Regions from separate parts of the Amycolatopsis sp. NBC_01307 genome, predicted to be linked through region 2. Evidence: riboswitches for the same ligand, from Rfam matches in the RefSeq annotation. Region 2 holds a riboswitch; the other holds the start of a gene.

Region 1 (14,417 bases), 1.7 Mb from region 2:
CGTCGCGGGCACGGCCACCCACCGCCGCCCGTGGCGGTCCATCACCTTGCCAGCCGGGTAGAACGTCAGCGCGTCGATGGCACCGGCGACGCCGTAGACGATCGAACTGGCGGTCGGCGACAGTCCGATGTGCGCCGCCCACAACGGCACCACGGTCTGGCGGGTCTGCCGGATCGCCGACAACAGCAGGATCCCGAGGCCCAGCGTCGCGTACACCCGCCACCGCTGCCGGAGCATCCCCCGCGTCGTGACGGCGGCCGCGTCCACCCGCTCGCCGGCGGTGACCTCCAGGTCGGGCACCCGGAACACCAGCGCGGCCGCCGCCACGATCGCGGCCAGGCTCACGTAGTACGCGCCCGGCAGCCCGGCAACCTGCATCGCCCCGGCCCCGGCGAACGGCCCGAGGAACACGCCCACGCGGATGCTCCCGCCCAGCGTCGACAGCGCCCTGGCGCGCATGTGCGCCGGGACGATCTCGGTCAGGTACGACTGGCGGGCCAGGCTGTAGACCGCGCTCGCCGCCCCGATCAGCAGGATCCCGCAGCCGTAGAGCAGCAGCGACGCCGGTCCGCGGCCCAGATCGACCAGGCAGGTCACGACGCCCGCGACCATGACGGCCGACGCCAGGAGCATCGACCGGCGCTCGCCGATCCGGGTCGCCAGCATCCCGGCCGGGATGTTCGCGACCAGTGACCCGACGCCGAGCAACGCGGCGATCAGCGCGGCCGTCGAGGTGCTCGCCCCGCGGTCGATCGCGCTCAGCACGACGACCGGCAGCACGGCCCCTTCGGACAGTCCGAACAGGACGGCCGGCCCGTACGCCGCCGCGGCGACCGAGCGCAGGCGGAAGTCCTCAACCATTTCCGGCCATCATGCGTGACCGACACGGGCGGCCGGAGCCGGGAGTGATCAATGTCGCTTCACGAATTCGCGCGTTGACCAGGGCACTCCGAACCGGCAGGAGCCCGGCACCTCGTGGGCGCCGGGCTCCCCCGTGGTCACGGGCAGGCCGGCGCCGGCTCCGCGGCGGACGACCCGGCCGAAGTCAGCTGGGCCAGGCCGCGGCCGCCGAGACCGAGGACGGCCTGGGTGGTCGCGCGCACGACGGTGCCGGCGTTGTAGCCGGTGGCATCGTAGGCGATCGCGCCGCGGTTCGCGGCGACGCCCGCGCAGCCGACCTGCAGGCCGGTGAGGAACGTCTTCGCCTTCTGGGCCGCGGCGAGCCGCAGGCCCGCGCGGAACGCCTGGCTAGCCAGGCCGGTCGTGTTGGCGTTCGGCGCGACCGCCGGGTCACCGGTGCCGACCGAGATCCCGCCGTTCGCCTGCTGCTTCCCGGCCAGCCAGGTCAGGCCCTGCTGGGCCTGGCCGAGCCGGCCGGTCGCCTGCAGCGCCTGGGCGGCCATCGCCGTCGAGTCGGTGTCGCTGACGCAGGGCGTCACGCCGAAGTCGAGGGGGAAGCCGCCGTCCGCGCACTGCGTCCCGGCGAGGAAGCTCACCGCGGACGCGGGTGCGCCGCCCGGCGTCCGGTCGAGGGCGATGAGCGCGAGCGACTGGCTGAAGGCGTTGCTGTAGTCCCCGTACTGCGACTTGTCCGAGAACCGCCCGGACGGCGCCAGCAGCGCGCGCAGCCGGGTGGGCAGGTCGGCGCCGCCGAAGGTGGCCGGGTTCTGGCCGCGGACCTCCGCGGCCAGAGTCGCCTTCGCGGTGGCGCCGGCGTAGGACTCGGTGACGCCGTCGCCGACGTAACCGGCGAGGTTCGTCGCGACGTACGTGGTCGCGCGGCCGGCGGCGGTGTTCGCGACGCCGGCGGACGCGAAGGCGAGGATGCCGTCGATCGTCAGGCCGGTGTCCGGATAGGACACTCCGCCGAAGACGGTTTCGAGGTGGTCACCGCCGGTCAGCTGTCTGGCGAGCCAGCCGGCGGCGACGTCGGCGGTGTGCTGCGCCGGGGTCGTGGCGGACGCCGTCGCCGGGACCAGGAGCGTGGCGGCGGTGACGACTGCGGCGAGCTGACGGAGTTTCACGGTTTCTGCCTTTCCGGGATTCGTTCGGGGAGTTCGGCGAAGGTCGGGGCGACGCCGTAGGAGGCCTTGCGCGAGGCCCGCCGCAACGTGGCGAGCACCGCGGGGCCGAGCACGACGATCGCCACGGTGTTGGTGATCGCGCGGCCGGTGTCCCAGCCCGCGGTCGACGTCAGCAGCGTGAACACGGCGAAGCGGTGCAGGTTCTCCCACACCGGATCCCCGGCCACGTACGAGATGTGCCCGTCGTGGTACGGGACTTCGGCACCGGTGATGAACGGCCAGAACCACAGGTTCATCAGGAACCCGAACAGGTAAGCGACGACGATGCCGTAACCGACCAGCATCGCGATCTCGGCCTTGCCCGTCACGCGACGCGGCAGCAGGCCGGCACCCATCCCGATCCACGCCGAGCACAGCATCTGGAACGGCAGCCACGGCCCGACACCGGCGGTCAGCAGGGCCGAGGCGAACAACGACGTGCAGCCCAGCACGAACCCGAACCCGGCACCGAACACGCGGCCGGCCAGGACGAGCACGAAGAACACCGTCTCGATCCCGGCCGTGCCCGCACCCAGTGGCCGCAGCGCGGCGTTGACGGCCGAGAGCACGCCGAGCATCGCGAGGGCCTTCGCGTCCATGCCGCCTTCCGACAGCTCGGCGAGCACGATGGCGATCAGGATGGGCAGGATGCCGAAGAAGATGAACGGCGCGTCCGGCCCGTGCTGCATGCTCTGCGGTTCGACCCGCACCAGCAGCGGCCAGACGAACATCATCAGCCCGGCCAGCGACGCCAGCCCGAGCACGACGGCCGAGCGCGGGCCGACGCGCACGGCCTGGTCGGCGCGCCCCCACTGGCGCAGGCGCGTCACGAGACCGCCGCCTCGACCTCGGCGACGGTCAGCCAGCCGCCGCCGAGGATCTTGGCCACCTGCGTCGCGAACGCCGGCGATCCGCCGAGCACCTCCGCGGTGGCGCCGTCGGTGACGATCTCGCCCTCGGCCATGACCACGACCCGGTCGGCGACCGTCGCGACGAACTCGACGTCGTGCGTCGCCACGACCACCGCGCACCCCCCGGCGGTCATCGCGGCGATCATCCCCGCCAGCGCCGCCTTGGCCGGGTAGTCGAGCCCGCGGGTCGGCTCGTCGAGCAGCATGATCGACGGCGACGCGGACAGCTGCACCGCCAGCACCAGTGCGAGCCGCTGCCCCTCGGACAGGTCGCGCGGGTGCCTGGCGCCGTCGATCCCCGGGGCCAGCCGGTCGAGCAGTCCCCGGCAGGAGCCGGGCTCGGCACCGGTCTCGGCATCGGCCGCGGCGCATTCGGCGGCGACGGACTCGAGGTAGAGCAGGTCGCTCGCGGTCTGCGGAACGAGCCCGACGACCTTGCGCGCCTTCGCGCTCGGCAGTTCCCCGGGATCGACCCCGGCGGCACGGACCTTCCCGCCCTGCCGCGGCCCGGAACCCTGCAAGGCCCACAGCAACGACGACTTCCCCGAGCCGTTGCGGCCCATCATCGCGACCACCCGGCCGGGGTGCAGGTCGAGATCGAGCCCGCGGACCGCGACCACCGGCCCGTACCGGACGACCACGCCGGCGGCGGTCAGCACCGGTTCCCCCGGCTCGGCCCCGGCCGGCTCCGGGCGCGAGCCGAGGCGCTCGCGCAGCGGGCGGGCGACGCGGCGGGCGTCGCGCACGGACATCGGCAGCGGGTCCCAGCCGGCGAGCCGGCCGAGCCGCACGATCGGCGGCGCGATGGGCGTCGTCCGCAGGATCTCCGGTGGGGTGCCGTCGGTGACGCTGCCGTCGCCCGGGACGTAGAGCATCCGGTCGGCGAACGGGATCACCCGTTCCATCCGGTGCTCGGCCAGCACGACGGTGGTGCCGAGGTCCTGCACCAGCCGCGCGAGCGTCGCGAGGACCTCCTCGGCCGCGATCGGGTCGAGGGCCGACGTCGGCTCGTCGAGCACGAGGACCTTCGGGTGCATGGTCAGCACCGAGCCGACGGCGACGCGTTGCTGCTGCCCGCCCGAGAGTGTCCTCAGTGGACGGCGGCGCAGCTCGGCGATGCCGAGCAGGTCGAGTGTCTCCTCGACGCGGCGGCGCATCACCTGCGGGGCCAGGCCGAGCTGTTCCATGCCGTAGGCGAGTTCGTCTTCGACGACGTCGGTGACGAACCCGGCCAGCGGGTCCTGTCCGACGACGCCGACGAGGTGCGCGAACTCCCGCGGCGGCCGGTCCCGCGTCACGGCGTCCTCGACCGACACCGTGCCTTCGAGGTGGCCGCCGGTGAAGTGCGGGACCAGGCCGTTGAACGTGCCGAGCAGCGTCGACTTGCCCGAGCCGGTCCGCCCGGCGACGAGCACCAGCTCGCCCTCCCCGATCGACAGCGACACGTCGGCGAGGACGGGTTCCGGTTGCCCGTGGTACCAGAAGGAAACGCGGTCCAGCTCGATCATGCGGGGACTTTCTCGGTCTCGGGCACCGGTTCCGCTTCGAACGGCAGCGCGGGCGGCGGAGTCAGGAAGGCGGGCAGGACGCCGAGGAGCACGCCGGCGAGCGGCACCCAGGACAGCAGCGGCCAGGACAGCGTGCTCAGCGACGGGTTGAGGTTCGTCGGGTCCACACTGGACGTCGCGAACAACGCCACGGCCACCGCGGCACCGCTCGCGGCGGTGACGAACTCGGCCGGGTGCCAGCGATCCGGCCGGTACCGGGTGCGCCGCACGCGCGTCCCGGCGGTCCGGAAGCCGATCAGGCCGAGCACGAGCCCGCCCACCAGGAACGGCGTGGCGAGGAACCGCGGGGTCGAGCCGTCGAGCGTCGCGTAGACCCCGACGCAGACGCCGATCAGGCCGGTGATCATCAGCACGCCGGTGAGCAGCCGGGCGCGGGCCCGCACCACCCCGGCGCGGCCGTAGCCGCGGGAGTCCATCGAGGACGCGAGCTGCAGCGACCGGTCGAGCGCGTCCTCCAGCACCGGGATGACGACCGCGTGCAGCGCCCGGAACCGGCGGCCCTTCGCGCCGCCGCGCAGCTTCCGCGCCCGGTGGACGCGCTGGACGCTCTCGGCCAGCTGCGGGAACACCGACAGCGCGACGATCACGGCCGTGCCGACCTCGTAGAGCGCCGGTGGCATCGCCTTGAGCAGCCGTTTCGGGTTGGCCAGGGCGTTGGCCGCGCCGAGGCAGAGCACCATCGTGGCCAGCCGGAGCCCGTCGTAGAGCCCGCCCAAGACGGACTCCGCGGAGACGTCGCCGAGCAGCCGGATGCCCGCGGCCCAGGCGGGCAGCGGGACTTCGGGCAGGCGCAGGATGATCGTCGAGCCTTCGGCGCCGCCGAAGACGATCCGGAAGAACACCCGCACCCCGATGATGACCGCGGCGAGGTAGGCGTACATCCGGAACGCCATGGCCCACGGCGCGTCCGCCCGCCGCGCGATGACGACGTGACAGAGCACCGCGACGATCGTCAGCAGCAGCCACGGGTTCGTCGTCCGGCTCGCCGCCACCGCCAGCCCGAGCGCCCACACCCACCACGCGGCGGGGTGCAGATCACGCGGCAGGAACCAGGAAGCGAGCATCAGCTGTCCCGGGCGCGTTTGCGGCGCCGCGCGGTGAACCACGCCGCGGCGGCGAGCAGCACGACCGCCGCGCCGGCCACCCAGGGCGCGTAGTCACTCGCCCCGGCCTGCTCCTTGATCGCCTGGTCGACGTCGGCAGCCTGCTCGCCGCCGGTGAACGCGACGTTGCCGGCCGGATCCGCGGCCTGCTGGCCACCCCCGCCGGGCCGCGGCTTGGGCGGCGGCAACGGACGGCCGCTCGCGCCGGGCTGGTCCGGCTGTCCCGGCGGCCCGGCCGTGGTGGCCTGCGTTCCCGAAGGCGGCGCGGCCGGGGCGGTCGTGGCGCCAGGCTGCTTTTCGTTGATGTCGTCGGATGTCGGCGCCGGCTCCGCCGCGGTGACGCACGGCCCCGCGGTGCCGGGCCGGACCGCGGCGATGCGCGGCACCGGGTTCGAGTCGGCCGTCGCGTTCAGCGAGAACGACCAGCCTTCGAAGCCGCCCGCGGTGAAGTCGCGATTCTTCACGCCCCACTGGCTGTACTCCCACGCGCAGTTGTTCCCGGCGTGCCAGTACGACCAGTAGCCCGCCGCGGGCGGTGTGTCGACGCAGGTCTCCTTGTAGTGCTCGTTGCCCTTGACCGGGATCTCCTCGACCGCGGACGGCCGGTTCTCGATGCGGCAGATGAACGCCTCGCCCCAGCGCTGGACCCCGGCGACCTGGAAACCCGCGTTCTTCAGCGCGTCCAAGCCGGTGCCACGGCCGGTCTGCGGGTCGCAGCGCACGATCGTCGTGCCGCCCAGCTGCTGGAAGTCGAGCACGACGGTGACCCCGGCGCCGTCGGTGCAGAACCCGGGATGGCCCTTGCCCTGGTCGACGGCGTGCGCGACGCCCGGGGCGAGGGCGGCCGTCAGCACCGCGACGGCCGCACCCGCGAAGATCGGCCTCACTGCACGGTCAGGGTCGCCGTCGAGTACACCGTGCCGCCGGTGCCGACCGCCTTGACCGTGTACGTGTAGGTGCCCTTGGCCGTCGGCGTGATCGTCTTCGTCCCGCCCGGCACGGCCAGCGACCCGGACCAGGCGCCGCCGCCGGTGGCCGGGGCGACCGACTGGGCGGTGAGCGTCGTGGAGTTGGTGGACGTCCAGGTCAGGGTGGTGCTCTGCCCCAGGGTGATCTTGTGGTCGAGGTCGTCGGCCGACAGGCTCACGGTCGGGTTGCTCGCGTTGACGGCCGGGTTGAGCGGGGTCACCCGCGGCACCGGGTTCGAGCCGGCGGACCGGTTGAGGGAGAACGACCAGCCTTCGAAACCACCGGGGACGACGTTGCGGTTGAGCGCGCCGTAGCTGCTGTAGGTCCAGGTCGAGGTGGCGCCGGTGGCGGTCCAGTACGACCAGTACGCGGCGCCCGGCGGCGTCCGCACGCAGGCTTCCTTGTAGGTCGGGTTGCCCGAGACCGGGATCGACTCGGTCGCCGAGGGCCGGCCCTCCAGCCGGCACACGAACCCGAGCCCCCACTGCGCGACACCGGCGACGGCGATCCCCGCGTCCTGCAGGGCCTGGATGCCGGTGCGGTCCGTGCCGGGAGCGGCGTTCGGCGAGCAGCGGGTGATCGTCGGCGCGGCGGTGCCGCCGTTGCCGTTGAGCTCCTGGAAGTCGACGACGACGGTGACGCCGCTCAGCGCGTCGTTGCCGGTGCAGATCCCGGCGTAGCCCTTGGCCGGGTCGACCGCCGACGCCGGTGTCGCCGACGACACGACGAGCCCGGCCATGACGGCGAGACCGGCCAGCAGCGAAGGAAGACGTCTCATGGTGTTACCCCCTGGTGCGTGGTGTGCGGGTGATCAGGTGGCGCAGGCCGGCGGCCAGCGCGAAGGCGAGGACGAGCGCGGCACCGGACAGGCGGAAGGCCAGCCAGAGCGCCGGACTGCCGAGGGCGGCCGGCGCCGGGACGACACCGCCGTGGCTACCTGCGGCGAGCGGCTGGGCGAGTGGCAACCGGACCGCCGTCGTGAGCGGGGAGCCGTCCGCGTCGAGCCAGGTCCGCCCGGCGATCCCGGTCGCCGCGGCGATGCTCGCGCCGGGGTCGCCCGGCCCGCCCGGGGTCTTCGGGAACCCGCCGTCGGCCAGCACCAGCGCGCCGAGGGCCTGTGCGGCCTTGCTCGCGTCGAGCCCGGCCGCGCTGAACCCGCCGGCGACGGCCGCCGTCAGCACGGGATCGGGCTGCCCGCCCGCCGCGGCGACCGTGCCGTCGGGTCCGGTCCGGGTGGTCAGCGCCGCGGCGGCGGACTCGAGGGCCTGCCGGTGTTCGGGCGTCCAGCCGGCCGGCGGGACGTTGCCCGGCGCCCGGCCGTCGCGTGGGACGGCGTTCAGCGCCTCGACCGCGGCGGCCGTCGCGGTGAGATCGCCGGTGGCGCACGGCTTTCCGGTCAAGACGGCCGGGAAGAGCCCGTCCGCACACTGGTGCGCGATCAGCATGCCGGTCGGTGCCTCGGTGAGGTCGGCGCCCGCCGTGGTCGCCAGCGCGGCCCAGGTGTGCCGCCGCAGGGTGCCGGTGGTGTCGGCGAACTCGCCGGTGTCGGTGAACTCGCCGGACGCGGTCCGCAGCGCGGCGAGGTCGGTGCGCAGCTGCCCGACGGCCTCCGCGTCCGCGCCGGATTCCGGGAACCGGGCGACGATCTGCAGCTTGGCCAGCGGTTCGGCGTAGGCGGCCTGGCCTTGCTCGTAGGGCGCGCCGTGGGCGTAGGCCCGGATCGAGTCCGGGCTCAGCAGGAACCGTGACGCCCGGGCCGCGGCGTCCGGCTGCTGCCCGAGGGTGTGCAGGGCGAGGACGAGATCCGCCGTCAGGTCGTAGTCGACGAAGGTCTTGCCGTCCTGGGCGACCTCGACGTGGTCGCCGTCGACGAGCCGGCTCGCGAGGTAGCCGCCCAGCCGGTCGGCCGGGGTCGGGCCGGTCACCGGCGCCGGGGCATCGACGGGGACGACCACGGTGCCGCGCGGCGAACCGGGCCGCACCGCCGGGGTGCCGGCCTTCGGGCTCAACGGCGGCTTCACGGCGTGATCCCCCGTCGGCGCGGGCTTTTCGCCGGGCGGCGGTGGCGGCGGACCGGGCGGGCTGCAGCCGGGGTCCGGTGGCCCCTGCGCTCCGGCGTGGCCGAGGGTGAGGTCGTGGAACCCGACCTGGGACAGGCCGAGCGCGGCCTGTGCGCTCGCGCGGATCCAGGTGTCGAGCCCGCCGATCCCCGTGGTGCGCGCGGCTTGGTACTCGGCCGGGGTGTAGGCGATGGCGCCGAGCTGATCCCCGAGCGGGGTGCCCGCGTCGGCCGCGGTCGCTTCGGCGGACCGGAGGAAAGCGGTCCCCGAGGCCATCGCGGCGTCCGCGCACCCGGCGTCGGCGAGCGCCTGCACGATCAGGCCGGTGCTGTTGGTGTTGGGCGCTTCGGTGCCGACGCCGCCGCCCCAGCCGCCACTCGCGGTCTGGTGCGCCTTCAGCCACCGCACGGCCTTGGTGATGGGCGCGTCGAGGTTCGCCGCACCGGCGTCGCGGGCGGCGAGCATCGCCGAGAGCGCGATACCGGTGGCGTCGCCGTCCGGCGTCGACTGGTCGAACGGCTTGCCCTCGTCACACGTCGAGATCCGGTGGCCGTCCGGCGTCACCTGGTCGCCGGTCTCGGTGGTGGGGATGAGGCCGAAGAAGATCCGGAAGAAGCCGTCCGAGCACTGCTGTTTCAGCATCGTGTCGATCACGAGCCGATCGGCGAGGCCGGCGCCCGCCAGCCCGATCACGGCCAGGGCCTGGCCGAACACGTTGGCGTTGTTGCTGACGAAGTCCTTGAAGTCGGGGTTCTTCGAGTAGTCGCTGACGCGGCCTTTGTCGACGCCCGAACGCGCGATCGTGCCGAGGGTCTCGGCGACCATGTCGTGCCCGCCGAAGGACCTCGGGTCCCGCCCGGCGATTTCCGCGGCGACCAGCACTTTCGCCGCGGCGCCACCGGTGATGATCGCGTCGTAACCCTGGCCGGGGACGAGGCCGTCCCACGTGTAGTAGTCGGTGGCGTGGTGGTCGTCGTCGAGGTACTTCACGATGGACGCGGCCAGCGCGCCGTCGCCGGAGGCGTACATCGCGAAGAGCGTGTCGATCATCAGGCCGTGGTCGGGCAGCGCGCCACCGAGCGGGTTCTGCAGGGTGCCGTCGGGCGCGAGCTGCGCGGCGAGCCACTTCGACGTCGGCTTCGAGGCCGCGAGATCACCGGCGAAGGCCGGGGTCACCGAGCCGACGGTGAACACGACGACGGCGGACACCCAGGCCGCGATGGGCCTGAACCGCTTGCCGGCCACGTGATACTTCCTCTCCCCAGACGCCGGCGCGACACACACAGGGAGAGACCGGCCCCCCACGGGAGGCCGGGCGTCCACCCACTGCTGGCGCGACAGCGGTTCGACAAACACCTGCCCGAGGCGGTAATCCGACTCGTCACCCCAAGGTGACCCACGGTTGCGCGACAGTGCCGGACTTCGACCGGCTTCCCCTGCCACGGGCAGAAAACATGAAGTTGTACTGACTGAGCGAGCCGACACTAACACCTGGTCAGCCGAACGGGAACGGCAGAACTCACGTCGCCTTCACCACACCGGGGACGCGCGCGGCCATCCGGACGATCTCGAAGACAACTGCAACAGAACGCGGGGCAGGTGGCCTCTTGAGAGGTGTGCGGTGCTTGAGCGCGCTGCACGTCCAGCTCGACGAAGGCAAGGAGACCGTGCCATGACCGACCTCGACGAGGTGCGCCGCGCGCCGGACGCCCAGGAGCCGCCGGCGTCCGATCCCGACGCCGTGGTGACCGTCGCCGGACGCCGGGTCCGGCGGCGCCACACGGCCAGCGTCGCCGCGGTGACGCTCGCGGTGGCCGCCGTCGGCGCGGGGGTCTTCTGGGCGCAGGACCGCGGTACCGCCGCGGTGCCACCGGCCACGCTCGCGAGCCCGCCGTCCGCCACGGTGACCCAGCCGCCGGCCGCCGGGAAGGTGCCCCCGGCCGCGCCGGCGATCAGCCTGGAGGACAGCTCCTGGGACTTGCTGTTCTGGGCCGTCCAGCCGCACTTCGCCGGCCTGCACTACGCGCAGGATCACCGGTACGCGTTCGAGATCGACGTCCGGGACGGCACCGCGCCTCACAGCGCCCTGGCCACGAAACCCTCGGCCGCCGACCAGATTCCGCACCCGCAGTCGGTCATGTGGCAGGACGGCCCGGACCGCTGGATCCGGGTGACGACCACAAAACCGGTGACAGCGGTGGAAATGCTGGCCCTGCTCGGGAAGATCCACACCACACCGCCGGTGATCGCGTCGCCGCTCAAGTCGCTGCACGTCCCCGACGGGCAGCAGGTCGGCACGTTCACCAGCGAGCCCGACACCAACACCCTCGTGCTCTGCCCCGCCTCCGAGGTCGGGAAGGCCCCGCTCGACAGCCGATGCTTCTCGCTGACGGTGTCGCTGACCAGCAGAGCCGCGGACAGCAGCTTTCCGCAGGACCCGCTGCCCGTGCACCAGCACCGGACGCTCGGGGCCTACACCCTCGAAATCGACAGTTCGCGTGCCAACGAACAGGCCGCGCTGGCGTTGCTGAACTCCGTTCAGCTCAATCGCTGAGAATCCGCGTCACCGCCGGATTCTGATATGTTCCGCATTTCCGAAAAGCGCACTCGAATTGCCGTGATTCCGCGGCATCGGTCCATGGCCCAGGCGAGGGAGTTTCGATGCGCAATTCCGCGCTCGTCGTCGTCCTGGTCGGTGTCATCCTCGGCGCGCTCGCCGCGGCGGTCTGCGTTCGTTCCGCGAACGTGCCCGCCGCGGCGGGCACGTCACCGGCGCCGGACGTCCCGCCGTCGTTCCCGAGGACGCGGGCGGCCACGCCGGTTCCGGGGGCGGCCGAGGTGGCGGTCGACGTCCGGGGTGAGTGGTCCTGGGCGTTGCGCGAGACGGCCACCGGCACCGTGGTCGGTGCTGGAACCTTGCGCACCACGACCGAATCCATGATCAAGAGCTGGCTCGCGGTCGACTACGTGGCCTCGCGGGAGTCGCGGATCTCGGCCGGGGACGAGGATCGGGTGACCCGGATGATCCGGTCCGGCGACGATCGTGCCGCGCAGACGCTCTACCTCCGGCTCGGCGGCGACGATTCGATCGCCCGGATGATCCGCACCTGCGGCCTGCACGACACGACCATTCACCCGAACTGGTGGTCCAAGACCACGATGCCGGCGACCGAGGCCACCCTGCTCGGCCGGTGCGTGGCCCGCGGTCCGGGCTTGAGCCCGCGGTGGCGGGCCAAGCTGCTGGACCTCATGCGGTCGGCCGACCCCGCGACCGCGTTCGGCATCCCGGAGGCCCCGGCCCTGGCGGGCCTGCACCCGGCCGTCGAGAACGGCTGGACCCGCCACGGCACCTGGTGGACGGTGAACTGCCTGGCGATGTGGGACCACTGGGTGCTCGCGGTCATGGTGCACTACCCGGACCAGGGCGACGAGCACCACTACGGTGCCGAAGTGTGCAAGTCCGTGGCCCAGCAACTGTTCGGCCGGATCGACATCGGTTCGACCACGGGCGCGGGAGGCAAGTGACCGCAGGAAACGGGGATCAGACCCGCCCGGCGCCGACCAGGTCGAGCAGGTTCTGCACCAGAGAACGGACGGCAGCCGGTCAGCAGTAGACGTTGCCGCAGACTGCCAGGATGAACGCCGTTGCGGTCAGGGTTTCGGTGGCGCCGGCCTGGGTCAGGGTGACCGAGACGGTGACTTCGTCGTCGCCGGTCAGGCCGTCGACCCGGCAGCCGGACGTCGTGCCGCACAGGCCGGGTGCGGTCTGGTAGCCGGCCGGGACGTGCCAGGTGTAGGTCGTGCCGGCGGCCGCGCCGCCGACGGAGAATCCGGCCGAGTAGGGGCCGTGGAACTTCGCGCTGTTGTGGCAGTTCCCGGTGTAGGAGCCCACCGGGCCCGGTGAGACCTGGCACCCGTACGTCTCGCCGCCCAGGGCCGCTGCGGGTCCGGCGGTCAGCACACCGATGCCCGCCGCCAGCAGGACGGTCGAAACCAGGGCCGCACTCTTGCGCATGGGTTACCTCCGGAACTGGTGGTTCCTCTGTACGACACAGGGACGATACCCAGCGCGACATCCCGCAGGTAGCGCCGGACGAGTGCGGGGAATTCCGCCGGACGAGTGGGAAACGGACGCCCCGCCGACGCCCCTCGGGCCGCAGCGGGCGGGCGAATTCGTCGATGGGTGTCAAGAATTTTCCAACTCGCCGACAGCCACTCATGACATCGGTCAATGCGGATGTAACGCCCGTTGCGGCACGGAATCGCGCGGAATCGCCGACCATTGTCGCTTGTGGACGGGACGTCGAACCGCAATAGTCGCCAGGCGACGAAATCGAGTCTCGAAAGGGAGTCCGATTTAGTCGGATCTGCTGGATTTGAACCCCTACGACCAGGGAGCTGCATATGCGGCGTTCGTCGCTCATACTCCGGCCGGCGATTCTGGCCGCCGTCGGTGGCTTGGTGCTGGCCGGATCCATTCAGCCGGCCGGTGCGGCCGTGCCCGCGGCGAACGCCGGGACCGCGTCGCAGGCGGTGATCGTGGTGCTGGGCGACCAGATCGCGTCAGCGCCACCGACAAAAGCGGCGTCCGGGAGCAGACGCGACCAAGCGACCAGAGCGCAGAACGCGGTGCTGGGCAAGCTCACCGGCCCGGCGCCGGCGAACGTCAAGCACTTCGCGGTCGGCAACGCCTTCTCCGCGACCGTCAGCCCCGCGCAGGCCGCCGCGCTCGCGCAGGACCCGGCCGTGGCGTCCGTGCTGCCCGACAGCAAGGTCACGCTGCCCACGCCGAGCACACCGCCGGCGGCGGCGAGCGGGGCGGCGCCGAGCGCGCAGCCCCGGACGTCGACGGCGCCCGGCGCGATCTGCCCGGCCGACCCCGCGAAGCCGCTGCTGGAGCCGGAAGCGCTCACCTCGATCCACGCCTACAGCACCGACGGCTCGAAGAGCGCGTCCGATCTCGCCGACGGCTCCGGCGTGAAGGTCGCTTTCCTCGCCGACAACATGGACCCGAACTACGCCGACTTCATCCGGCCCGACGGCTCCAAGGTGTTCGCGGACTACCAGGATTTCTCCGGGGACGGCCCGGCGACCACGGACGCGGGTGCCGAGGCGTTCGGTGACGCGTCGTCGATCGCCGCGCAGGGCACCGTGGTGCACGACCTGTCGAAGTTCGTGAACCAGGCGCACCCGCTGCCGCCGGGCTGCACCATCGTGGTCAAGGGCGTCTCGCCGGGTGCGAGCCTGGTCGGGCTCAACGTCTTCGGCTCGACCGCGACGAACTCCGCGGTGCTGCAGGCCATCGACTACGCGGTGACGGTCGACCACGTCGACGTCATCAACGAGTCGCTCGGCCTCAACCAGTACCCGGACACCAGCTCGCGCGAGCTGTTCCAGGTGTTCAACGACGAGGCCGTCGCCGCCGGCGTCACGGTCACCACCTCCAGCGGCGACGCGGGCACGACGTCCACCATCGGCAGCCCGGCCACCGACCCGCTGGTCATCTCCGCCGGCGCGACCACGGACAACCGGCTGTACGCGCAGACCACGTACGCGGCTTTCCCGTTCTCCAACGGGAAGTGGGTCAGCGACAACATCTCCGCGTTGTCCTCCTCCGGCATCACGCAGAACGGCCGCACGATCGACCTGGTCGCGCCCGGCGAGGGCAACTGGGCCGACTGCGAACCGGGTTACGCGGAGTGCCAGACGTTCCAGTCGCCGCCGCAGGGCGCGGACCTGGAAT
Region 2 (14,417 bases):
GAGCGAGGCAGAACCGGCGGTGGCGGTGTGGCCGGCGCGCGGGCGGACCGAAGCGGTCGTGCTCGTGCTGCACGGCGGTGCGGAGCACGGCACGGGCGGCGTTCCGCCCTGGAAGCTCGCCCACCTGCGGATGGTGCCGATCGCGCGCGCCCTGCACCGGGCCGGGCGCGAGCACGGCGTCGAGGTGCGGCTGCTGCGCAACCGCCGCTACGGCTGGAACGCACCCGCCATGGACCCGATCCAGGACGCCCGCTGGGCCCTCGACCGCATCCACGCCGACCACCCCGGCCTGCCGGTGGTGCTGGTCGGGCACTCGATGGGCGGCCGGGTGGCGCTGCGCGTGGCCGACGACCCGGCCGTGCGCGGGGTCTGCGCCCTGGCCCCGTGGACGCCGCGGGGCGAGCCCGTCGGGGCCGTCGCCGGGCGCTCGGTGCTCGTCGTGCACGGTACCCGCGACCGGATGACCAGCCCGGTCGAGTCCCACGCCTTCGCCGAACGCGCCGAGGGCGTCGCCGCTCGGGTGGCCCGGTTCGAGATCGCCAACGAGGGCCACGCGATGCTGCGCCGCTCTTCCGTCTGGACCCGGCTGGCAAGTGCTTTCACAATGGAAGTAATCGCCGGGAGCACCGACGACACACTCACGGGCGCGTGGGCCGCGCCGGGACCCGAGCGGCTCCGAATACCCGTGTGACACCACCCCGAACAGGGCATTCGACGAAGGGCGCCGCGGGGGTGCGGCAATTAGGATCGAGCACCGGCGCACCAGGCCGGCCGGAGGGAGAACCCGTGACCACCTCGAGTGTCGACCGCGCGTCGACTCAGGACGTCCCCGACGAAAACCGGTGGCCGGGGCTGGCCGCCCCGCCGCACTCCGCACTGCGCGCGCGGATCGCCGCGAGCCTGTTCCGCCGTGCGGTCCGCCCGCTCGACGTCCGGGTGACGTTCCCGGACGGGACGGTGCTGGGCAACGGCGGGCCGGAAGCGCCCGAGATGCGGATCCTGCGTCCGGAGGCCTTCTTCCACCGCCTCGGCGTCGACGCCAAGATCGGCTTCGGCGAGTCCTACATGGCGGGTGACTGGGTCGCGTCCGACCTGGCCGAGGTGCTGACGCCGTTCGCGGCGCGGATGGCCACGCTCGTGCCGCCGGTGCTGCAGAAGTTCCGGAAGATCGCCGAGCGCACCCAGCCGCCGTCCGAGGAGAACAGCCTCGAAGGCGCGCGGGCCAACATCCACCGGCACTACGACCTGTCGAACGACCTGTTCGGCACGTTCCTCGACGAGTCGATGATGTACTCCTCGGCGTTGTTCGGCCCGGCCGACGACCTCACCGCCGCCCAGCACCGCAAGATCGACAGCGTGCTGGACTACGCCGGGGTCCGCGCGGGCAGCGAAGTCCTCGAAATCGGTACCGGATGGGGTGAACTCGCGATCCGCGCCGCCGCGCGCGGCGCCACCGTCACGTCGCTCACCATCTCGGAGGAACAGCGCGCGCTGGCCACCGAGCGCATCGTCGCGGCCGGCTTCGGCGACCGCGTCGAGGTGAAGCTGTGCGACTACCGCGAGTCGAGCGGGCAGTTCGACGCCGTGGTCAGCGTCGAGATGATCGAGGCCGTCGGCGCGTCCTACTGGCCGGCGTTCTACTCGACCATCGGCGAGCGGCTGCGCCCCGGCGGCCGGTTCGGGCTGCAGGCCATCACGATGGACCACGACCGGATGATGGCGTCGTCGCGCGCCTACACCTGGATCCACAAGTACATCTTCCCCGGCGGCATCATCCCGTCGGTGCGCTCGATCGAGGACGGCCTGGTCGAGAACACCCGGCTCAGGCTGGCCGGGATGCGCGAGTTCGGCCAGGACTACGCCCACACGCTACGGTTGTGGCGCGAACGGTTCCTGCACCGCTGGACCGACATCGCCGGGTTCGGGTTCGACGACGTCTTCCGCCGGATGTGGGAGTTCTACCTGGCCTATTCCGAGGCCGGGTTCCGCTCCGGCTACCTCAAGGTCCACCAGTTCGGTTACGAGGTGACCGACAAGTAACCTCCCGCGGCCAACCCGACCCCGGTGCCGCACGTCCTCCTTGCGAGGACGTGCGGTTGACTGACGAAGACACGTTTGTCCGAATCGGGATTGGGTGATGGGTGATGACGTACCGTGGCGATGACGGCGGCCGCCGGATGCCCCCGCCGCGGCCGCCCGCCGGCCGCTCCCGGGACCACCAGCGCGCGCAGATGATGCCGCTGCCCGGCCGGGGCCAGAGCCCCTACGACGAGCGCACCCGCCCGATGGGCACCCGCGAGCCGGAGTACATGCCGCCCCAGGGCCCGCCGCCGCGGCAGGCCCCGCCGAACCGGGGTGACGACTACCCGCCGTCACGGCCGCCGCGCCGGCGTCGCCGCTGGGGCTTCGGCCGGATCCTGCTGACGCTGCTGCTGGTGTTCGTGGTGTTCTTCGCCGGCATCTGGGTCTACCTGGAGTTCTCGATCAAGCGCGTCGACGCGCTGGCCGACTACGACGGCCGCCCGGTCGCCGCGGCCGGCACCAACTGGCTGATCGTCGGCTCGGACAGCCGTGAGGGCCTCACCGCGGCCGACGAGGAGAACCTCGCCACGGGTGACGTCGCGGCCGCCGGCGGCCAGCGCACCGACACGATCATGGTCGCGCACCTGCCGGACAACTCCACGAAGCCGACGTTGCTCTCCCTGCCGCGCGACTCCCAGGTGAAGATCCCGGGCCACGGCACGAACAAGATCAACGCGGCGTTCTCGCTCGGCGGGCCGAAGCTGCTCGCGCAGACCGTCGAAGGCGCCACCGGCCTGCACATCGACCACTACGCGGAGATCGGCTTCGGCGGGTTCGCGAAGATCGTCGAAGCGATCGGCGGCGTCGAGATGTGCATCGACAAGGACATGAACGACACGGTGACGGGCATCAGCATCAAGGCCGGCTGCCCCCAGACCCTCGACGGCCGCGAGGCGCTGGGCTTCGTCCGGATGCGGCACAGCGACGCGACCCCGCGCTCGGACCTCGACCGCGTCGCCAACCAGCGCAAGTTCATCGGTGCGCTGGTCAGCCAGATCGCCAGCCCGGGCACGCTGCTCAACCCGTTCGACTTCTTCCCGCTGCTGTCCGCGGCGCCGGACGCGCTGACCATGGACTCCGGCGACCACGTGCACAACCTCGCCGGCCTGGCGATCGCGATGCGCGGCATCTCCTCCGGCGGCGTGGTGACCACGACGGTCCCGGTGACCAGCGGGTCGGCGGAGAACTGGGACAAGAACAAGTCCAAGCAGCTGTTCGACGCGCTGAAGAACGACACCGAGGTACCCGACAGCGTCATCGTGAACTAAATGCCGCGCGCGGCGGGCCCCGGCCGGGGCACCATGGATCGATGGAGACCCCGGCCGAGACCTACCGCGACGGTGACCTGACGCTGACCCGCTGGCACCCCGGCGACCGCGACCTCCTGACCGCGCTCGTCAGCGGCTCCCTGGAACAGCTGGGGCCGTGGCTGATCTGGGCGACCGGCGGTTACACGTCGGACGACTCCTCGGAGTTCCTCCGGCTGACCGCGAAGCGCTGGGAGAGCGCCGAAGCGTACGAATACGCGATCGGCGTCGACGGCGAGGTGGCGGGCGGCGTCGGCGTGATGACGCGCGACGGCGGTGCCGAGATCGGCTACTGGCTGGCCCGGGGCTGGACCGGCCGCGGCCTGATGACCCGGAGCGTCGCGCTGCTGACGGCGGAGGCGTTCCGCCTCGGCGCCGGCTACGTCGAGATCATGCACGACGAGCTGAACGCGCGCAGCCGGGCGGTGCCCGCCCGGCTGGGGTTCACGAAGGTGCGCGAGGAACCGGCGGAGAAGCCGCTGGCGCCGTCGTGCACCGGCACGAACCACGTGTGGCGGCTCGACGCCTAGGCGACCTTGTTGCGCTCCCGCAGCACCTTCAGCGCCTGATCGGCGTGGACGGTGAAGTTCAGCTCGCTCTTGATCTTCTCGAGGATCCGGCGGTCCTCGCCGATCACGAAGGTCGCGCGCTTCGCGTGCAGGGGCAGGAGCCTGCGCCACACGCCGAACTGCTTGGCGACCTCACCCTCCACATCGGACAGCAGCGGGTAGTCGAAGTCGTTGGCCGCGGAGAACTGCCGCTGCTTGGTGACGCCGTCCGGGCTGATCCCGACCCGGTGCGCGCCGACCTCGGCGAACTCCGCGGCGAGGTCGCGGAAGTGGCAGCTCTCGGCGGTGCACCCGCCGGTCATCGCGGCCGGGTAGAAGAACAGCACCACCGGTCCGGTGGCCAGGAAGTCCGAGAGCTTGCGCTCCTGACCCTGGTCGTCGGGCAGCGTGAAATCGGGGGCGAGGTCTCCGGCGTCCATAGAGGTCCCTTCTCGTCGGCGGCAGAACCCATCCTGCCCGTCCTTCGGAGCCGACGTACGACCGGCTTGGTCGAGATCGGCCGCGGTTGGCGGGAGCAGCCCGCAGACGAGCCCGGCGCGCGGCTCGATGGCGCCGGGTGGCCGGTCGCTCGTTGCCCGGCGCCAAGGGCGCGAGCGCGCCGCCGCGGGCGGTGCGAGCAGGCGTCAGGTGGCCGGGTGCCGACGGTTCCCAGCGCCCCAATGTGGCGTTGGGTGCGTTGGACGCACCGAACGCCACATTGGGTGCTTTGGACGCAACCAACGCCACATTGGGGCGTTTGGCAGGCGCGTCAGCTTTCCGGGTGTCTCGCGATCAGCTCGTCCACCTCGTCGCCCGTGGCGGAGTCGTTGGCGAACTGGCCTCGGGCCGCCAGCACGCCCAGCTGGCGCAGCCGCGCCGCCTGTTCGTTGGTGCGGACGCCTTCCGCTCCTACGCGCAGCTGCAGCTCGCGGGCGCGGGTGACCAGCTGGGTCAGGTGGCGGATGTCGGACTCGGCCGGTTCCTCGGCGTCCAGGGCGTCGATCACCGGGCCCGACAGGATCACGTGCTTCACCGGCAGGCCGTGCTGGGGGATCAGCTCCAGGTCCGCCGAGCCCGAGATGGTCAGCACCAGCTGCGTGCCCAGGTCGGCCAGCACCGCGAACGAGTCCAGGACCTCGCCGCGCGGGTCGAGGACCGAGTCGCGGTCGGTGCACAGGCGCAGCGCCGTCGCCGGCAGCTCGTGCTTGGTCAGCTGCTCGCGGACCAGCATCACCAGGTCCGGGTCGATGGCCAGCCGCGTGGGCAGGCGGACGCAGACGTCCGGTGCCGCGTCGCCCAGGCGGGTGCGCCAGCGGGCCGTGGCGGCCAGGGACTCGGCGAGCAGCCAGCGGCCGAGCGGGACCGTCATGCCGGTGGTCTGGGCCAGCGGGTAGAACTCCTCGGAGCCGAGCTCGCCCTTCTCCGGGTGGTTCCAGCGCAGCCCGGCGTTGACCGCGGCGATCCGGTCGGGGTCGGCGAGCTTCACCGTCGGCTGGTAGACCAGCGAGAACTCGCCGTTCTCCAGCGCCCCGGCGATCACCGCGCCCAGCTGGTAGCGGCCGCGGTCGCGGGCGTCCAGCTCCGGGTCGAACAGCATCCACTGCGCCTTGCCGGCCTCCTTGGCCCGGTGCAGCGCGATCTCCGCGGCCCGCAGCAGCTCCGCGGCCCCGTCTTCGACGGCCGCGCGCACCACGATGCCCGCGCTGGCGCTCACGCCGATGCCGTGCCCGCCGAGGTAGATCGGCTCGTTGAGGTCCTCCAGCGCGCGCTCGACCAGCTCGACGACCTCGGCGGCGGACAGCTCGCCGCGCAGCAGCACCGCGAAGCCGTCGCCGGACAGCCGCGCGACGAACCCGTCGTGGTGGCCGGTGAACACGGCGGACAGCTTGCCTGCGACCCCGCGCAGCACCTGGTCGCCGACGCCGGCGCCGAGGCCGTCGTTGACGACCTTGAAGCCGTCGACGTCGAGGTAGATCAGCGCGATGTCGTCGCGCGCGCCGGCGCCGAGCGCCGCTTCGAGCTTGGTGGTGAACGACGACGCGTTCGGCAGCCCGGTGAGCGGGTCGTGGATGTTCTGGTGCACCAGCCGCTCCTGCAGCAGGTGCAGTTCATTCGCGTCGGAGACCATCAGCACCGGGTACACCGAACCCGGCCGGTCGCCGGGCAGCCGGGCGAGCGTGACGTCGGTCCAGAGCTTGCCGTCGTCGACGTGGTCGAGCAGCATCCGCTCCCGGAAACGCTCGACGCCGGTGCTCACGTGCTCCAGTCCGGCCTTGAGCCGGGAGACGTCGTGGCCGGTCGAGCCGAGCTCGGTGATGTGCCGGCCCCGCAACCGGTCCGGCGGGCACCCGAGCAGCTGGCCCAGCGCGAGGTTCGCCTCGACGATCCCGCCGTCCGGGTCGGCCAGCGCGATCCCCATCGGCGACGCGGCGTAGAGCGCGCTGAACCGCAGCAGCGCCCCGTCGTGCCCCGAGCTGACGTGGTCGACCGCGTCCGTCGCGACCCCGAGCAGGAGCTGTTCGAGCTCTTCCGGGGGAAGCGTTACTCCTTTGGTGTCAGCGAGCGTCGCCGCCCACCTGCGGGCCACGTCCACCAACCCTGGCGCGGCACCGGGCTCAGACACACTCCACCTTCTTCACGCACAGGTCTGGCCAGTTCAGGCGCGGTGCCGATGTCCGGGAACCCGCACGGGGCACCCGTCGGCGGCGGCCGATGCCACGCCATCACGTGTGTAACGGGGTGTCTACCGGCTGAACGAGTGACAGACCTCCACGATTGGTGACATCGTGTCACCATGTGTATCGGTACCCGGACGGGTGGCGGGTCAGCGAGGCGTCAACCGCACCGGGAGACCGTCCGCGGGCACCGGTAGCGAGACGTAGTCCCAGCGCGCGGTGTAACTCTCCGGAACCGACCAGCGGTACGCCCGCAGCATCTCGTGCATCAGCAGTTTCACCTCGAGACCGCCGAAGTGGAGCCCGATGCACTTGTGCGCGCCGCCGCCGAAGGGCATCCACGCCATCCGGTGCGACTTGTCCTCGCGCCGCGGCTCGGCGAAGCGCTCGGGGTCGAAGCGGAACGGGTCGGTCCAGCACCCGGGGTCGAAGTGGTTCACCGTCGGCGAGACGCCGACGAGCGTGCCCTCCGGGATGTAGTGCCCGAGGACCTCGGTGTCCTTGACGGTCTGGCGGGTCAGCGACGGCACCGGCGCGACCAGCCGCAGCGCCTCCTTCATCACGAGGTCGAGCGTCTCCAGCTTGTCGATGGCGTCGATGTCGAGGACGTCGTCGCCCAGCGCCAGTGACTCCGCGCGCGCCCGCTCCTGCCACTCCGGGTGTTTGGCGAGGTAGTAGGCCATGGCGCTGCTGGTGATGGTCGTCGTGTCGTGCGCGGCCATCATCAGGAAGATCATGTGGTTGACGATGTCGGTGTCGGAGAACCGGTCGCCGTCCTCGGTGGTGGCGTGGCAGAGCGCGGCGAACAGGTCGTCGCCGTCGGCGGCCCGCTTGGCGGGCAGGGTCTCGCCGAAGTAGCGTTCCAGGACCTTCCGCCCGTGCAGCCCGGCCGACCAGCGGCCGCCGGGCACCGGGACGCGCACCAGCGCGGTGCCGGCCCGCACGGAGCTGACGAACGCGCGGTTGATCCGGTGGGAGTCGGCGCCGCTGCGCATGCCCATGAACACGCGCGTCGCGACGTCGAGGGTCAGCTGCTTGAGCGACCAGTACAGCCGCGGCCGCTCGCTCGTTCCCCAGGTCGCGACACCCTCGCGCAGGGCCGGGCCCATCTCGTTGACGTAGCCGGTGAGCCGCGCCCGGGTGAAGGCCTCCTGCATGATCCGGCGGTGCAGGTGGTGCTCGCCGAAGTCCATCAGCATCAGGCCGCGCTCGAAGAACCGCTCGATGAAGAACTTCCAGCCCTCCTGCGAGAACGCCTTGTCCTTGTTGACGAGCGCGATCTGCGTCGCTTCCGGCCCGGACAGCGCGACGATCCGGCGGCCGAACCCGCCGGTCCACGACACCGGGCCGTAGAGCTCGTGGCGGCGGAGGCCGAACGCGGGGCCGAAGCGCATCATCTCGAGCATGTGCCCGACCACGGGCGGGCCTTCGTCGCCGAGCACGGGCTTGAGGCCGCTGCCGGCGGGCGGCGTCGCGAGCTCCTGGACGGGCCAGCGCGACCGCAGCCACCGCTGGTCGACGGCGCGGGGGAGGGGCAGCGAGGTCAGCGGGGGCACGCGCTCACGCAACGTTTCGGCGGCCCGGCCCACAGTGCGCGTCAAGCTGACCATCTCCCCGTCGAGATCGGCTACCCCTCCACGATGCACCCTTGTTGACCACCTGACAACAGTCTTTTCGGGTGAGCCGTGAAGGACTCCTTACCGGCGCTAAGAGCCGGTAAGGAGTCCTTCACGGCTTTGGAGCCGCGGTTCTGTCGTACCCCGCCGGTAAACTGGAAGACGGGGGCGGCGGCCCGCCCCGGGCGTCAGTCCAGCTCGGTGCGCACCTGCCGGGCCGCTTCGACCAGGTTGCGCAGCGCCGGCTCGACCTCCGCGTAACCGCGGGTCTTCAGGCCGCAGTCCGGGTTGACCCACACCCGCGACGCCGGCACCGCGCCCGTCGCCGTCCGCAGCAGGCCGGCCACCTCGGCCGGGGACGGCACGCGCGGCGAGTGGATGTCGTACACCCCGGGCCCGACGCCGCGGCCGAAGCCGGCCGCCGTCAGGTCGGCGAGCACCTCCATCTTCGAGCGGGCCGCCTCGATGCTGGTGACGTCGGCGTCGAGCGCGTCGATCGCCGGCAGCACCTCACCGAACTCCGAGTAGCACATGTGCGTGTGGATCTGCGTCGCGTCGGCGATCCCGGACGTCGCCAGCCGGAACGACGACACCGCCCAGTCGAAGTACGGCTGGTGGTCGCGGGAACGCAGCGGCAGCAGCTCGCGCAGGGCGGGCTCGTCGACCTGGATGACCTGGATGCCCGCCGCTTCGAGGTCGTGCACCTCGTCGCGGATGGCCAGGGCGACCTGCCGGGCGGTGTCGCCCAGCGGCTGGTCGTCGCGCACGAACGACCACGCCAGGATCGTCACCGGCCCGGTCAGCATGCCCTTGACCGGCTTCGGCGTCAGGCCTTGGGCGTAGCGGGCCCACGCCACGGTCATCGGCACCGGGCGCGAGACGTCGCCGTAGAGGATCGGCGGCCGGACGCAGCGGGAGCCGTAGGACTGCACCCAGCCGTGGTCGGTCGCGGCGAACCCGGCCAGCCGCTCGGCGAAGTACTGCACCATGTCGTTGCGCTCGGGCTCGCCGTGCACCAGCACGTCGAGGCCCAGCTCCTCCTGCAGCCGGACGACCCGCTCGACCTCGGCGCGCATCGCGTCGTCGTACCCGGCGTCGTCGAGCGCGCCTGCCTTGTGCGCGGCCCGCGCCTTGCGCACTTCCACGGTCTGCGGGAACGACCCGATCGTCGTGCTCGGCAGCGGCGGCAGGTTCAGCGCCGCCTGCTGCGCCGCGGCCCGCGTGGCGTACGGCGCGCGGACGGTGTGCTCCGGCCGCAGGTCCGCGAGCCGGGCGCGCACCCGGTCGTCGGCCAGCTCGGCCGCCGACGCGCGATCGGCGACGACCCGGCGGGCCGCCGTCAGGTCGACGTCCTCGCCCGCGAGCGCCTTCCCGAGCAGGACGACCTCGTCGACCTTCTGCTTCGCGAAGGCGAGCCAGCTCTTGAGCCGCGGGTCGAGGTCCTCCCGTGAGACGTCGTAGGGGACGTGCAGCAGCGAGCACGACGTCGACACGCTGACCTTCGCCGCCGCGCCGAGCAGGGTCGCGGCCCGGCTCAGCGCCTTCTGCGGGTCGGTGCGCCAGACGTTGCGGCCGTCGACGACGCCGGCCAGGACCTCCTTGTCCCGCAACGCCCCTTCGGCCGCCACGGCGTCCACAAAGGACTCATCGGTGACCAGGTCGACGGCGAGCGCCTCGATGGGGGAGCGGGCCAGCACGCCGAGCCCGCGGCCCAGGCCGCCGAAGTAGCCCGCGACCAGCAGCTTCGGCCGCGCGGTCTCCTTGCCCAGCCGGTGGTAGGCGCGGATGAGCGCGTTCAGCTCGTCTTCGGAGCGGTCACCGGCGAACGCCGGCTCGTCGAGCTGGACCCACTCGACGCCTTCGTCGTGCAGCTGCCGCAGCAGGTCGGCGTACGCGTCGAGCAGGCCGTCGAGCAAGTCCAGCGGCCGGAACCCCTCGTCGCCCTTGCTCAGCAGCAGGAACGTCACCGGCCCGACCAGCACGGGCCGCGTCTCGATGCCCAGCGCGCGGGCTTCGCGGTACTCGTCCAGGGGCTTGGAGCCGGTGAGCGCGAACGTCGTGTCCGGGCCCAGTTCGGGGACGATGTAGTGGTAGTTCGTGTCGAACCACTTCGTCATCTCCATCGCCGGGGCGTCCTGGACGCCCCGGGCGGCCGCGAAGTAGGTGTCGAGCTTCGACAGGCCGAGCCCGGTGAAGCGTGCGGGCAGCGCGCCGAACAGCTCGGCGGTGTCGAGCACCTGGTCGTAGTGCGAGAACGTGTTGGACGGCACGGAGTCCAGCCCGGCGTCCCGCAACCCTTGCCACGTCTGAACCCGCAGCTCACGACCGGTGGCCAGCAGCGCGGCTTCGTCGTTCTTGCCCGCCCAGTAACGCTCGAGGGCGCGTTTGAGCTCCCGGTCCGGACCGATCCGGGGGTAGCCCAGCACAGTAGTGCCGATTTCGGTCACAGCTCTCTCCTCGCGAGCTCGTTCGAGGAGTCCGGACGCGCGCGGCGGCGAGCGTTTCGGTGCGTGCCCATCCCGCGAGGCCCGGACTCGCGCACGCCGTCGGCGCACGCACCACGGGCAGGTCTTCGGACTCGTGGGCGTACCGCTCGCGCCTACCGGCCGTCGCTTCCCAAGCTCGCGCTCAGTGCTTACATGACGGCTTTCGTTCCCACTCACCGCTGCGGGGCAGTCCCGGATTCACACCGGGTTCCCTGTTGCCTCGACAGAGTGTGACCTCACGCACAACAAAGCTCGGCCACGCCCTGGCGAACCAGTGGCGTGGCCGAGCCTAGCCGGAGAACTCAGTCCCAGTCGAGGGCGCCGCCCGACTGGTACTCGATGACGCGCGTTTCGAAGAAGTTCTTCTCCTTCTTCAGGTCCATCGCCTCGGACATCCACGGGAACGGGTTCTCGGTCTCGCCGAAGATCGGCTGGAGGCCGATCTGCTGCGCGCGCCGGTCGGTGATGAAGTGCATGTACTGCTCGCACAGCTGCGCCGACAGGCCGAGCATCCCGCGCGGCATGGTGTCACGCGCGTACGCGACCTCCAGCTCGCACGCGTCCTTCAGCATCCCGCGCACCTCTTCCTGGAACTCTTCGGTCCACAGGTGCGGGTTCTCGATCTTGATCTGGTTGATGCAGTCGATGCCGAAGTTCAGGTGGATCGACTCGTCGCGCAGGATGTACTGGTACTGCTCGGCGATGCCGACCATCTTGTTGCGGCGGCCGAGCGAGAGGATCTGCGCGAAGCCGGTGTAGAACCACATGCCCTCGAAGATCACGTAGAACGCGACGAGGTCACGCAGGAACGCCGTGTCGGCTTCCGGCGTCCCGGTCTCGAAGTCCGGGTCCTCCAGGTGCTGTGTGTACTTCAGCGCCCACGCGTCCTTGTCCGAAATGGACGGAACCTCGCGGTACATGTTGAACAGCTCGCCCTCGACCAGGCCGAGGCTCTCGCAGATGTACTGGAAGGTGTGCGTGTGCACGGCTTCCTCGAACGCCTGGCGCAACAGGTACTGGCGGCACTCGGGGTTGGTGATCTGGCGGTACACCGCGAGCACGATGTTGTTGGCCACCAAGGACTCCGCGGTCGCGAAGAAGCCGAGGTTGCGCTTCAGCATCTGCCGCTCGTCCTCGGTGAGGCCGTCGGTCGACTTCCACAGCGCGATGTCGGCCTGCATGGCGACCTCGGTCGGCATCCAGTGGTTGTTGCAGCCGGCCAGGTACTTGTCCCACGCCCACCGGTACTTCATCGGCAGCAGCTGGTTGACGTCGGCGCGCGCGTTGATCATGCGCTTGTCGTCGACGTTGATCCGGGCCGCCCCGACCTCGATCTCACCGAGGCCGGTGACGCCGGTCGTCTCCACGTTGGTCATATCGCTCACTTCGGCAGGTGGGCTCGTGAGTGTTTAGGGCGGTTAGAACCGCCCTAAACACTCACGAGCCGGGGCGGGCTTACTGGCAGGCTTCGCAGTCGGGGTCGTCGATGCGGCAGGCGGCGCCTTCGGTGGTGACGAAGTCGACGTCCGTCTTCGGCAGCTCCTTCGGCTCCGGCTTGGCGGCCGGCGCGGTCACCGGGATCGCCGGGACGGCCGCGGCCGGCGACGGCGAGGGCGCCGGGGCCGGGGTGGCCGCCGGGGCCGCCGCGGGAGCCGCGGTGGCGGTGGCCGTGCCGGCCGAGACGGCGTTCAGCTTGCCGTCGGTGCCGCGCAGGGTGCTCTTCTCCACGTGCGTCGCGGACTGCGCCCGCAGGTAGTACGTGGTCTTGAGGCCCTTGTGCCACGCGTAGCGGTACAGCTCGTCGAGCTTGCGGCCGCTCGGCGCCGCGATGTACAGGTTCAGCGACTGCGCCTGGTCGATCCACTTCTGGCGCACCGAACCGGCGTCGACGATCCACTTCGACTCGATCTCGAACGCCGTGGCGTACAGCGCCTTCAGGTCGTCCGGCACCCGGTCGATCTTGCCGAGGCTGCCGTCGAAGTACTTGAGGTCGCTGACCATGACCTCGTCCCACAGCCCGCGCTGCTTGAGCGAACGGACCAGGTGCGGGTTGACGACGGTGAAGTCGCCGGACATGTTCGACTTGACGAACAGGTTCTGGAACAGCGGCTCGATCGACTGGCCGACACCCGAGATGTTGGAGATCGTCGCGGTCGGCGCGATCGCCATCACGTTGGAGTTGCGCATGCCGACGGTCTTGACGCGCTCGCGCAGCGGCGCCCAGTCGAGCGTGGTGGAGGTGTCGACGTCGAGGCCGTCACCGCGGCGGGCGTCGATGAGCAGCTGCAGCGAGTCGATCGGCAGGATGCCCTTGCTCCACAGCGATCCCTCGAACGACTGGTACTGGCCGCGCTCCTCGGCGAGGTCGGTCGAGGCCGAGATCGCGTAGTAGGAGAGGTGCTCCATGGAGACGTCGGCGAACTTCACGGCGTCGGCGGAGGCGAACGGGACGCCGATCTCGAACAGCGCGTCCTGGAAGCCCATGATGCCCAGGCCGACCGGGCGGTGGCGCAGGTTGGAGCGGCGCGCCTCCGGGATCGTGTAGAAGTTGATGTCGATCACGTTGTCCAGCATGCGGACGGCCGTGCGCACGGTCTTCTCGAGGCGCTGGGTGTCCAGGCCCTCGGGGGTGACGTGCTTGAGCAGGTTGACCGAGCCGAGGTTGCAGACCGCGACCTCTTCGCTGTTGGTGTTCAGCGTGATCTCGGTGCACAGGTTCGACGAGTGCACGACGCCGACGTGCTGCTGCGGCGAGCGCAGGTTGCACGGGTCCTTGAACGTGATCCACGGGTGGCCGGTCTCGAACAGCATGGTGAGCATCCGGCGCCACAGCTCGACCGCGCGGATCTTGCGGAACACCTTGATCTCGCCGCGCTCGGCCATCGCCTCGTACTCGGCGTAGCGCTGCGAGAACGCGTTGCCGTAGAGGTCGTGCAGGTCCGGGGTCTCGTTCGGCGAGAACAGCGTCCACTGCGCGTCGGCCTCGACGCGGCGCAGGAACTCGTCCGGCACCCAGTTGGCCGTGTTCATGTCGTGCGTGCGGCGGCGGTCGTCGCCGGTGTTCTTGCGCAGGTCGAGGAACTCCTCGATGTCCACGTGCCAGGTCTCGAGGTACGCGCAGGCCGCGCCCTTGCGCTTGCCGCCCTGGTTGACCGCGACGGCGGTGTCGTTGGCGATCTTGAGGAACGGCACGACACCCTGGGACTGGCCGTTGGTGCCCTTGATGTGCGCGCCGAGGCCGCGGACCGGGGTCCAGTCGTTGCCGAGGCCGCCCGAGTACTTCGCCAGCAGCGCGTTGTTCTTGTACGCCTGGAAGATCGAGTCCAGGTCGTCGTCCACCGTGGTGAGGAAGCAGGACGACAGCTGCGCGCGGGTGGTGCCCGAGTTGAACAGCGTCGGCGTCGAGGCCATGAAGTGGAACGTCGAGAGCAGCTCGTAGAACTCGATGGCGCGGGCTTCGCGGTCGTCCTCGCGGATCGCCAGGCCCATCGCGACGCGCATGAAGAACGCCTGCGGCAGCTCGAAACGGACGCCGTTGTGGTGCTGGAAGTACCGGTCGTACAGCGTCTGCAGGCCGAGGAAGCCGAAGTCGAGGTCACGCTTGGCCTCGATGGCCGCGGTGATCTTGTCCAGGTCGAAGGAGAGCAGCTCGCCGTCGACCAGCTCCAGCTCGACCGCGCGGCGCAGGTAGTCGCGGAAGTAC

Evidence for each region. A riboswitch is a leader RNA that binds a small molecule or an ion and turns the genes downstream of it on or off. The one in region 2 is predicted to bind cobalamin.
Region 1: another riboswitch for cobalamin. It lies ahead of OG439_RS10855 (hypothetical protein); the one in region 2 lies ahead of metE (5-methyltetrahydropteroyltriglutamate--homocysteine S-methyltransferase).

Annotation. Positions count from the first base shown of each region.
Region 1 covers NZ_CP108403.1:2,468,961-2,483,377, reverse strand. Annotated here, with positions in the region: gene OG439_RS10890 (MFS transporter) at 1-861, opposite strand, end outside; gene OG439_RS10885 (prenyltransferase/squalene oxidase repeat-containing protein) at 999-2,024, opposite strand; gene OG439_RS10880 (ECF transporter S component) at 2,021-2,884, opposite strand; gene OG439_RS10875 (ABC transporter ATP-binding protein) at 2,890-4,482, opposite strand; gene OG439_RS10870 (energy-coupling factor transporter transmembrane component T) at 4,479-5,606, opposite strand; gene OG439_RS10865 (ABC transporter substrate-binding protein) at 5,606-6,532, opposite strand; gene OG439_RS10860 (ABC transporter substrate-binding protein) at 6,529-7,392, opposite strand; gene OG439_RS10855 (hypothetical protein) at 7,397-9,919, opposite strand; adenosylcobalamin (AdoCbl) riboswitch at 9,988-10,136, opposite strand; gene OG439_RS10850 (hypothetical protein) at 10,347-11,228, shown strand; gene OG439_RS10845 (serine hydrolase) at 11,336-12,199, shown strand; gene OG439_RS10840 (hypothetical protein) at 12,279-12,689, opposite strand; gene OG439_RS10835 (S8 family serine peptidase) at 13,079-14,417, shown strand, end outside.
Region 2 covers NZ_CP108403.1:792,107-806,523, forward strand. Annotated here, with positions in the region: gene OG439_RS03795 (alpha/beta hydrolase) at 1-691, shown strand, start outside; gene OG439_RS03800 (SAM-dependent methyltransferase) at 787-2,040, shown strand; gene OG439_RS03805 (LCP family protein) at 2,145-3,350, shown strand; gene OG439_RS03810 (GNAT family N-acetyltransferase) at 3,392-3,919, shown strand; gene OG439_RS03815 (peroxiredoxin) at 3,916-4,377, opposite strand; gene OG439_RS03820 (diguanylate cyclase domain-containing protein) at 4,707-6,524, opposite strand; gene OG439_RS03825 (cytochrome P450) at 6,762-8,222, opposite strand; gene metE (5-methyltetrahydropteroyltriglutamate--homocysteine S-methyltransferase) at 8,417-10,675, opposite strand; cobalamin riboswitch at 10,775-10,968, opposite strand; gene OG439_RS03835 (ribonucleotide-diphosphate reductase subunit beta) at 11,017-12,090, opposite strand; gene OG439_RS03840 (ribonucleoside-diphosphate reductase subunit alpha) at 12,170-14,417, opposite strand, start outside.